One region of the Bradyrhizobium sp. Arg237L genome, then DNA from elsewhere that is predicted to be linked to it. Evidence: riboswitches for the same ligand, from Rfam matches in the RefSeq annotation. Region 1 holds a riboswitch; each other region holds the start of a gene.
What was found. Region 1 has a riboswitch for cobalamin ahead of metE (5-methyltetrahydropteroyltriglutamate--homocysteine S-methyltransferase). Riboswitches for the same ligand answer to the same signal wherever they lie in the genome.
Positions count from the first base shown of each region.

Region 2: linked by a shared signal. The riboswitch ahead of OZ411_RS41225 (TonB-dependent receptor) and the one ahead of metE (5-methyltetrahydropteroyltriglutamate--homocysteine S-methyltransferase) in region 1 are both predicted to bind cobalamin.
Region 3: linked by a shared signal. The riboswitch ahead of OZ411_RS20205 (DUF1636 domain-containing protein) and the one ahead of metE (5-methyltetrahydropteroyltriglutamate--homocysteine S-methyltransferase) in region 1 are both predicted to bind cobalamin.

Region 1 is NZ_JAQMIL010000066.1:921-4,123, reverse strand. Features, by position in the region: gene OZ411_RS31740 (ribonucleoside-diphosphate reductase subunit alpha) at 1-498, opposite strand, end outside; cobalamin riboswitch at 614-833, opposite strand; cobalamin riboswitch at 966-1,169, shown strand; gene metE (5-methyltetrahydropteroyltriglutamate--homocysteine S-methyltransferase) at 1,276-3,203, shown strand, end outside.
Region 2 is NZ_JAQMIL010000124.1:6,612-9,814, forward strand. Features, by position in the region: gene OZ411_RS41225 (TonB-dependent receptor) at 1-1,517, opposite strand, end outside; cobalamin riboswitch at 1,629-1,826, opposite strand; gene OZ411_RS41230 (iron ABC transporter permease) at 1,940-2,983, shown strand; gene OZ411_RS41235 (ABC transporter ATP-binding protein) at 2,980-3,203, shown strand, end outside.
Region 3 is NZ_JAQMIL010000031.1:70,033-73,235, reverse strand. Features, by position in the region: gene cobT (nicotinate-nucleotide--dimethylbenzimidazole phosphoribosyltransferase) at 1-740, opposite strand, end outside; cobalamin riboswitch at 817-998, shown strand; gene OZ411_RS20205 (DUF1636 domain-containing protein) at 1,109-1,558, shown strand; gene cobU (bifunctional adenosylcobinamide kinase/adenosylcobinamide-phosphate guanylyltransferase) at 1,555-2,079, shown strand; gene cobW (cobalamin biosynthesis protein CobW) at 2,093-3,103, shown strand; gene cobN (cobaltochelatase subunit CobN) at 3,122-3,203, shown strand, end outside.

The DNA.
Region 1 (3,203 bases):
CGCCAGCCGCGCATGGTCGAGCGGCACTTTGGTGCCATCCGCGAGCGTCACATGGATGATCGGCCCGCTCGGTGCCTTCACAGATTTCGCGGCCTGCTGCTCGGCGCGCTGCCGCGCCCGCTCCTCGCGATAAAGCACGTAGGCCCGCGCCACCTTGTGATGGCCGCTGCGCATCAGCGCCAATTCGACCTGGTCCTGGATGTCTTCGATATGAAAGGTGCGGCCCTCGCTCATCCGGCGCGACAGCGCGCCGACGACTTCCGCGGTCAATTCCTCGACCGCCTCGTGCACGCGGCGCGACGCTGCCGCCGTATGACCCTCGACCGCGAGGAAGGCCTTGGTCATTGCCACCGAGATCTTGCCGGCATCGAATTGCGACACCGTGCCGTTGCGGCGGATCACCTGCATCGGCAGCCGCGCTTCCGGCGCCGCGATCGCTTCGGGGCGCAGGTGGATGAGAGGCGCGACTGCTGCTTCGCGATCGAGAGAGAGTGACATCTTGCAGACCCCGTGATGTTTGTTGGGGCCGGATGCCGGAGGCGACGCTGCGTGATGATGCCGGCGGCGCACCGACATGAGCCTGCAAGCGACCGCCGGGACACCCCGCCCGTGGACGTTCTTTTGCTGTCGCGGCAGGTCTCCTGGCTCGCAGGTCGGCGTTACTCCCCGTCTTCCCAATGCGATGCCGCATCAGTGACGTCTAAAGTCGGGAGCAACTCACTGCTTACAGTTGCGGGGGCAGCGCCGGATTCTCGCGATAAATGCGCGATCACTGGCTTCCCTCTTAGCCACCATTCCTTGCGTCATGATGGACCGTGACAGCTACATCTGGTGCGATTTGGGGAATGGTGTCAATGGGACGTATGGGCGAAGCGCAGAAATTTCGGCCCATGCCGTCGATGCTGTGAACAACCGGCGCCACGCGCACGTGATGTCATCCGAGTTGACGTTCGCGCGATCTTGCCGGTAAGTGAACGCGTCGTGGTTCTTCGGAGAGATCTTTTTTCCGGAGCTAAGAGGGAAGCCGGTGTGAAGCCGGAGCTGCCCCCGCAACTGTAAGCGGCGAGCCGCGGTCCACAATTGCCACTGAAGCCTGCAAAGCTTCGGGAAGGCCGGACCGCAGCAACGACCCGCGAGCCAGGAGACCTGCCTCGACAACATACACGTCCTCGGGCGGGGTGTCCCGGTGGTGCGGTTGCGATTCCGTGCACACCTCGCGCAGGGAATCCAGACGTGTCACTACGGCCTTTGCCCCCAACTCATGGGGTTAAGCCAATGTCTTCCACTTCACTTGCTGTTGCATCTCTCGGAACGCCGCGGATCGGTCCGCGCCGTGAACTGAAATTCGCGCTGGAACGCTTTTGGTCCGGCGCATCGGACGAAAAGACGCTGATCGAAACCGGCATCGGGCTCCGTGCGACCAATTGGGCGCGGCAGAAGAAGCTCGGTATCACCGTGATCCCGTCGAACGATTTTTCGTTCTACGATCAGGTGCTCGACACCTGCGCGATGGTCGGCGCGATCCCGGAAACCTATGGCTGGACCGGCGGCGCAGTGCCGCTTGCGACCTATTTCGCGATGGCACGCGGCACCAAGGCCGACGCGCATGACGAGGCCTGCGGACATGGCCATCACACGCACGGCGTGGCGGCGCTCGAAATGACGAAATGGTTCGACACCAACTATCATTACATAGTGCCGGAGCTTCGCAAGAACCAGTATTTTGCGCTCGCCTCGCGCAAGCCGATCGAAGAGTATGAGGAGGCGAAGGCACTGGGTTATCAGACGCGCCCCGTGCTGATCGGCCCGGTCACGTTCCTGAAACTGGCCAAGTCCAAGGACGCGCATTTCGACACGCTGTCGCTGCTCGACCGGCTCTTGCCGGTCTACATCGAAGTGTTGCGCGAGCTCGCTGCCCGCGGCGCGGAATGGGTGCAGATCGACGAGCCCTGTCTCGCAACTGATCTGGACGCCGCCGCTCAGCAAGCCCTACGGCGCGCCTATTCCGGAATCGCCAAAGCAGTGCCGGACATCAGGATCATGCTGGCGACCTACTTCGGCGGGCTCGGCGGCAATCGTGCGGTCGCGTTTGACCTTCCGGTCGCCGGCCTGCATCTCGATCTCGTGCGCGCGCCTGAACAGCTCGGCGATCTCATGGATGTTCCGAAGCAGCGCGTGCTGTCGCTCGGCGTGATCGACGGCCGGAATGTCTGGCGCGCGGATCTGAGCCGGATCCTCGATCAGCTCAAGCTCGTTGTCGCAAAGCTCGGCAAGGAACGCGTCCAGATCGCGCCATCGTGCTCGCTGCTTCATGTGCCAATCGATCTCGCGCTGGAGACGAAGCTCGATCCCGAGGTGAAGACCTGGCTCTCATTCTCGGCGCAGAAGCTCGAAGAACTTGCCGCCCTCGGCGCAGCTCTTGGAAGTGGCCGGGCCCATGCGTCCGAAGCGATCCGAGCATCCGATGCCGCCGCGGCCGCGCGCAAGATCTCGCCGCGGATTCACGATGCGAAGGTTGCCCAGCGTCTCGCCGCCATCGATGACGGCACGCGCCATCGTGCCAGCCGGTTCGCCGAGCGCGTCGAGGTGCAGCGCGAGCGGTTCAACCTGCCGCGCTTCCCGACCACGACCATCGGCTCCTTCCCGCAGACGACCGATGTCAGGAACGCACGCGCCGCGCATGCCAAGGGCGCACTCAGCGATACCGCGTACAAGACCTATCTGCAGCATCAGACCGCGCGCGCCATCCGTTGGCAGGAGAGCATCGGGCTCGACGTCCTGGTCCATGGCGAGTTCGAGCGCAACGACATGGTGCAGTATTTTGGCGAGCAGCTTTCCGGCTTCGCCTTCACCGAACTCGGCTGGGTGCAGTCCTACGGCTCGCGTTGCGTCCGGCCGCCGATCCTCTACGGCGACGTCTCGCGACCGCAGCCGATGACGGTCGAATGGTGGCAATTCGCGCAGTCGCTGACGACAAAGCCGGTGAAGGCGATGTTGACCGGCCCCGTGACCATCCTGAACTGGTCGTTTGTCCGCGACGACCTGCCGCGCAGCGAAGTGTGCCGGCAAATCGCGCTCGCTATTCGGGATGAGGTGCACGATCTCGAAGCGGCCGGCGCCGGCATGATCCAGATCGACGAGGCAGCGCTGCGGGAAGGCCTGCCGCTGCGCAGGTCGGAATGGAAGACCTATCTCGATTGGGC
Region 2 (3,203 bases), on a different contig from region 1:
TGCAGCGCGTAGTTGGTCTCGCTCTGGTCGAGCGGCGTCGCCTGCGCGTCGAAGGCGAACGGCGCGTTCGGATCGTAGCGGTCGCGCGCGTTGAGCCAGGTGTTCTGCACCCGCGCGCCATAGGAGAAATCGGTCGTGGGCAAGAGGCCGACCGTGTGCATCCAATAGCCGGCGAGCGACTGCTGCGACAGGTCGTAGGTATGGATCGGCGGCACGCCCCGGAACGCGCCGCGCTGCTGGTGGAACGTCGCGTCGTAATAGTCGATGCCGGTCAGGATCGACGACGGAATCCCGAAGATCGAATTGTTGATGCTCAGCCGCGGCGTGATCGACCAGGTCTGCAGCGCGGCGTCATTGTAGGTCGACGCCGCGCTGATCAATGGCGAGGTGCCGAAGAAAGCGCTTTGCGTATCCCTCTGGCGGTAGCCGCCATCGACGATCAGGTCGACGCCGTTCAGGAGCGTCTTGGTGAAGCCGGCCGTCGCGCTCGCGCCCTGCTGGTTGCCGTAGTCGAACGGCGTGGCGGCGCCCCTGCGGTCGGTGACGAGTTGGTTGATGCCGGCGGATGGGTCGACGATTCGGCCGCCCGGAAAGCCCAGCTTCTGGTCGTCGCCGGTCACCGTCAGGAATGCTTTCAGGTCCGGCGTCGTGTAGTTGAGATTGCCGACGCCGTTGCGCTGGTCGAGCGCATTGTTCACGCGGTAGCCGTCGGACTTGATGCCGTTGCCGTAGAACGACGCCGACCATGGCCCGGAATTCATCGCGGTCGAGATCGCGGCCATGCGCTGGTTGAAGGAGCCGTACCCGGCTTCGCCCCGGATCGAGACCGGCGGGCCGCCGATGCCGGTCTTGGTGACGATGTTGATCACGCCGCCGATCGCGTTGTCGCCGTAGAGTACGGCGCCGCTGTTGCCGCGGGTGATCTCGATGCGCTCGATCGAATCCAGCGGGATGGTCGAGAGATCGACCTGCGCCATGTCGATGTCGTTGAGGCGCCGCCCGTTGAGCAGGAACAGCGTGTTGGCGGTGGCGAACGCGCCGAAGCCGCGCAGGTCGACCGAGGTCTTGGCGCCGTTCACGCCGCCAAACAGCGATTGCAACTGCACGCCCGGCGCCTGCGCGATGATTTCCGGCAAAGTGTGTGAAGGCGAATGCGCGATGTCGTCGGCGGTGATCACGGTCGAGGACGTCCCGACAATGCCAGCGAATTGCGGGCTGCCGCCACCACCGGATGACGCTCCGCTAGCGGCGGTGCCGCTAGACCCTGCGCCGCCGGCCGGCTGCGCGTTGGTCGGCACCTGGCCCGGCGCGGGACGCCGGGGGCCTGGAGTGCCGTCGGAAGCGGGCTTGGCACGGGTGCGGTTGTGGTCGCCGGGCGCTCTGACCTCGACCGGTGGCAATTGTTCGGAGGACGCTTGCTGCGCCAGCGCGGCAGAAACGTACAAGGCGGGCGCCAGCATGCTCGACGCGAGCAGGAGCGCCCGGCGTTGCTTGGTGGCGGTGATAGCAGAGAACATCGGCGAGACCTCGGTATGACGTCAGTGGCACGTCACAGCGATCCGAGGCTCACCATCGCGTTTCGCGCTTCAGGTGAAGCAAATGTCTGTACTCCCCGACCGACATCGTCGCGTGTGACCACGTAAGACGGCAGGTCTCCTGGCTCGCGGGTCGTTACCCTTCGTCGCCTTCCCAGGACCGAGACGCCCAGTGGCATATGACGAAGGATTCACCGCATACAGTTGCGGGGGCAGCCGCGGCTTGAGGGAAGTTTCCCGGTACCGCATTCCCTTTTGATCCCGATAGGAACCGTCGGAGCCATCTAGGATTTTGGCGACGCCCGAGTCAATCCCGGCGAAACTGCGGCGCCCCATCCCCAATACGCTTTTTTGTTCCGGTGTCGCTTGTCTGCCACCGAATTCGCTGCAAGAAGCAGGGCGCGATGAGTGCACAGGATTTCACGATAGCGGCGGGTCTCGCCGCGCGGCGGCGGTTGGGGGCGACCGTTGCGATGATTGCGTTGGTTGCCGTGCTGATGCTGATCTCGCTCGGCACCGGTCCGGTGCGGCTGTCGCCGCTGACGGTGATCGAGGCGTTGTTCGGTGGCGGCAGCGATGTAACGCAGGTGATCGTGCGCGAGATCCGCCTGCCGCGGACCATCCTGGCGTTCGCGATCGGCGCCATTCTCGGTCTGTCAGGCGCGGCGCTGCAGGGCCTGTTGCGCAATCCCTTAGCCTCGCCCTCGCTGTTCGGCGCGCCGCAATCGGCGGCGTTCGGCGCGGTGCTGGTGATCGCGCTCGGGCTGGCCGATGTCCGCTCCTACGCGCTGCCGGTCGCCGCCATCATCGCCGCGTTCGGCTCGGTGTTCGTGCTGCTCGCGATCGCTGGCCGCAATGCGGGGCTGTTGATCCTGATCCTCGCCGGGCTTGCGATTTCGAGCCTTGCGGGCGCTGCGACGGCGCTGGTGATGAACCTCGCCAGCAATCCGTTCCTGGTGCTGGAGATCGCGTTCTGGCTGCTCGGCTCGCTGGAGGATCGCAGCTTCCAGCATGTCGCGCTGGCGCTGCCGTTCATCGTTGCTGGTGCAGCCATCCTGCTCTCGCAGGCCAGCGCCTTCCGTGCGCTCACGCTTGGCGAAGAGACCGCGCAAAGTCTCGGCGTCGATGTCGGCCGCCTGCGGCTGTTCGTGATCACAGGCGTTGCGCTCGGCGTCGGCGGCGCGGTGGCGGTCACCGGCACCATCGGCTTCATTGGCCTGGTCGCGCCGCATCTGATGCGGCCCGTGATCGGCCACGACCCGGCGCGGCTGTTGGTGCCGAGCGCGCTCGCCGGCTCGGCGCTGTTGCTCGCGGCCGATATCGCGGTGCGCATCATCCCGTCGACCTCGGACATCAAGGTCGGCGTCCTGACCTCGATCATCGGCGTGCCGTTCTTCCTCTATCTCATCATGCGTGAGCGCCGCGCGCTCGGCGGAGGCGTCGCATGACGGCGCTTGTCGCGGAACATCTCAACGTAGCGCTCGCCGGCCGCCGCGTGCTCAGCGACGTGTCGCTGCAACTCGCCTCAGGTCATCTCGTTGCGCTGGTCGGTCCGAACGGCGCCGGCAAGACCACGTTGCTGCGCGCGCTCGCCGGCCTCATTCCCTCCGATGGCGTCATCAGGGTGGGTGGCGAGGCGCTCGCCGCGCTGCCGCTGCGCGAACGGGC
Region 3 (3,203 bases), on a different contig from region 1:
ATGGCGATCTCGAGGCCGCCGAATTCCCTGAGCACCTCGAACGGCGCCGTGGCATCGCTACGATTGGCCGCCTTGTGGATGGCAGCGCGCTTGCGCGCCATGCCCGGCTCGTCCTGGCCGGCGCCGACGCCGATGCAGTCATCCAGCGGAGCGGGCGCCAGCCGATGCACCAGAAGCGCCGAAGACGCCGTGTTACCTATTCCCATCTCGCCGAGCGCGATGATGTCGGCGCCATCATCGATTTCACCGGAAGCTATGGCAAAGCCGGCCGCGAGCGCCTTGCGCGCTTCCTGGGCCGACATCGCCGCCTCGCGCGCAGAATTCGCGGTGCCGGCCCGAATCTTGATGGCGAGGAGGTCGCGATGGGAAGGCAGTTCGCTGGCGACGCCGGCGTCCACGACGCGGATCCTGACATCCGAGGCGGCCGCAAAGGCGTTGGCGCTGGCGCGACCTGCGAGATAGGTCCTTACCATCGCGGCCGTCACGGCGGACGGATATTGCGAAACGCCTTCTTCCGTCAGCCCGTGATCACCAGCGAACACGAGCAGGACGGCGTTCTGCAGCGCTGCGGCCGACGGATGGGTGATCGTGCCGAGCTGCACAGCCAAATCTTCGATTCGTCCGAGCGATCCCGGCGGCTTGGCTTTGCCGTCGATTCGCGCGCGCATCGTTGCGGCAAGCGTCTGATCGATTGGAGCGATCGCGGGGATTTGCCAGTCAGATGGGATTTGGAAGGTCATGGGCTCCTCGTGCGCGCGCCTTAAGTGGCCGAAGGAAACGGGCAGGTCAACTGCGGTTGACCGCCGTCGCGGGGACAGCTAGCGTGGCGGCGATGGTCCTTCCTTCGGGAAGGTGAAAAAGGGAAGCCGGTGCAATGCCGACGCTGCCCCCGCAACTGTAAGCGGCGAGCCAAAGCCGAAGCCACTGGGATGACCGGGAAGGCGGCGAGAGGCGACGACCCGCGAGCCAGGAGACCTGCCATCGCGTATTGTGCTTTGGAGGTTCGTCGGGCGGGGTGCACCGGACGGAATGAGTTCGATGGTCGTTCCACCGTCGAACGCGATCCAACAAAGCTCGCGGCCGTCATGGCCCTGACTTGAGCATTGTGATGGATCGCAACGACGTCGATCAGCAAGACCCTGATACTCGCCCGGACGAAGCTTTGCCTGCGACCGCGCCTGGCGGTTCTGTCATCGTGAGCGTATGCGTCACCTGCAAGACGTCAGAGGGCGTCCTGGCTGGCCCTGCCATGTTCGACGCGATCCAGGTCGCTACAAGCGAACGTGATGCTGCTGTTCAAGTCCGGCGCGTGCAGTGCTTGAGCGTGTGCAAGCGGCCGACCACGGTCGCGGTTTCGAGCTCGGACGGTTACACCTTCCTGTTCGGCGATCTCCAGCCCGAGGGTGCTAGTGCCGTCGTGTCTTTCATCGATTCCTATCGCAAGTCGACCTACGGCCTGGTGCCGTGGCGCGAGCGCGCCGAAATCCTGCGCAAGGGAATGGTGGCGCGGCTGCCGCCCGCCCGCTGGTCGCCCGAGGATGGCAGCGCTCCGAAATGACTGATCTCTCGACCACGCTGGTGCTCGGGGGCGCACGTTCGGGCAAATCGGCTTTTGCCGAGCGGATGATTGCCGAAAGCGGCCTTGCACGCGTGTATCTGGCAACGGCGACCGCAGGCGACGGAGAGATGCAGGACAGGATCGCGCATCATCGCGGCCGGCGTGGGTCGGATTGGACAACCGTGGAGGAGCCGCTGGCGCTCATTGATGCCTTGACACAGGTATCGCGGCCCGGCTGCGCGGTGTTGGTCGATTGCCTGACACTCTGGCTCTCCAACCTGATGCTCGCAGGGCGTGACCCCGATGTCGAGACGAAAGGGCTCGCGCGGTTTCTTAGCGTAGCAGCAAACCCTGTTGTCCTGGTGTCGAACGAGGTCGGTCTCGGCATCGTGCCTGAAACCAGGCTCGGCCGCGAATTCCGCGATGCGCAGGGCCGTCTCAATCAAGTAATCGCCTCGGTCGTTCCCAACGTCGTGTTCGTCGCGGCCGGCCTTCCGCTGTGGCTCAAACGTTCCTCTTAAGGAGTCCTGAAATATGTCTCGTGTTCCAGTTACCGTGCTTACTGGCTTCCTCGGGGCCGGAAAGACGACGCTGTTGCGCTCGCTTCTAACGCAAGCCGACGGCCGCCGCATCGCCGTCATCGTCAACGAGTTCGGAGATGCGGGTTTCGACGGCGGTCTTGTCGAGGAATGCGCGGCCAAGGCCTGTGCGCCCGGCGATATCGTCGAGCTGACCAACGGCTGCATCTGCTGCACCGTCGCCGACGATTTCATTCCGACGATGGACGAGCTGCTGACTCGGGACGAACCGCTTGATGCGATCGTGATCGAGACGTCAGGTTTGGCGCTGCCGCAGCCACTCTTGAAGGCGTTCGCGTGGCCTGCGGTCCGCACGCGCGCGACCGTCGACGGCGTCGTGACCGTCGTCGATGCTCTGGCGCTGTCCGAGGGACGTGTCGTGCTCGACGAACAGGCGGTCGCGGCCCAGCGTGCTGCGGACGAGGAGATCGATCACGACGACCCGATCGAGGAAGTGTTCGAGGATCAGCTCGCCTGCGCCGACCTCGTGGTCCTTTCCAAGAGCGATCTGGTGTCGCAGGAGGTGCTTGCCGGGATCGAAGGCCGGCTTGGCGCACAGTTGAGGCAAGGTGTCCGCGTCGTCCGCTCTCACGGGGCTCTTGCTCCTGACGTGCTCATCGGGATGAAAGCCGATGCCGAGAATGACCTCGCCGCGCGGGCGGGTCACCACGGCGAAGAAGAGCACGATCACGACGATTTCGACAGCATCGTCGTGACGCCTGCGGCGGCCGAGAGCGTCGAGGCGATGCGCGCGCGGGTCAGCGACGTCCTCGGTCTCTCGGGGGTGCTGCGCGTCAAGGGCCATGCACGGATCTCCGAGAAGCCTGCGCCGATCGTGGTGCAGGCGGTCGGCAGCCGTGTCGAGCTGGCGTTCGCGCGGCCTGACGCCAAGCAGGCCGAGCATCTGGTCGTGATCGGCCTGAAGGGCTTCGACGCCGATGCGGCGCGCCGCGCGCTTGCGGGATAGCCTTTCGAAAGGCGATCAATGCATCTGAAACTCGACAGCGGCGGCAGCATCGACGACGGCGATGTCGCGCGCGACCTCGGGCAGGAAACCGCCGACATCG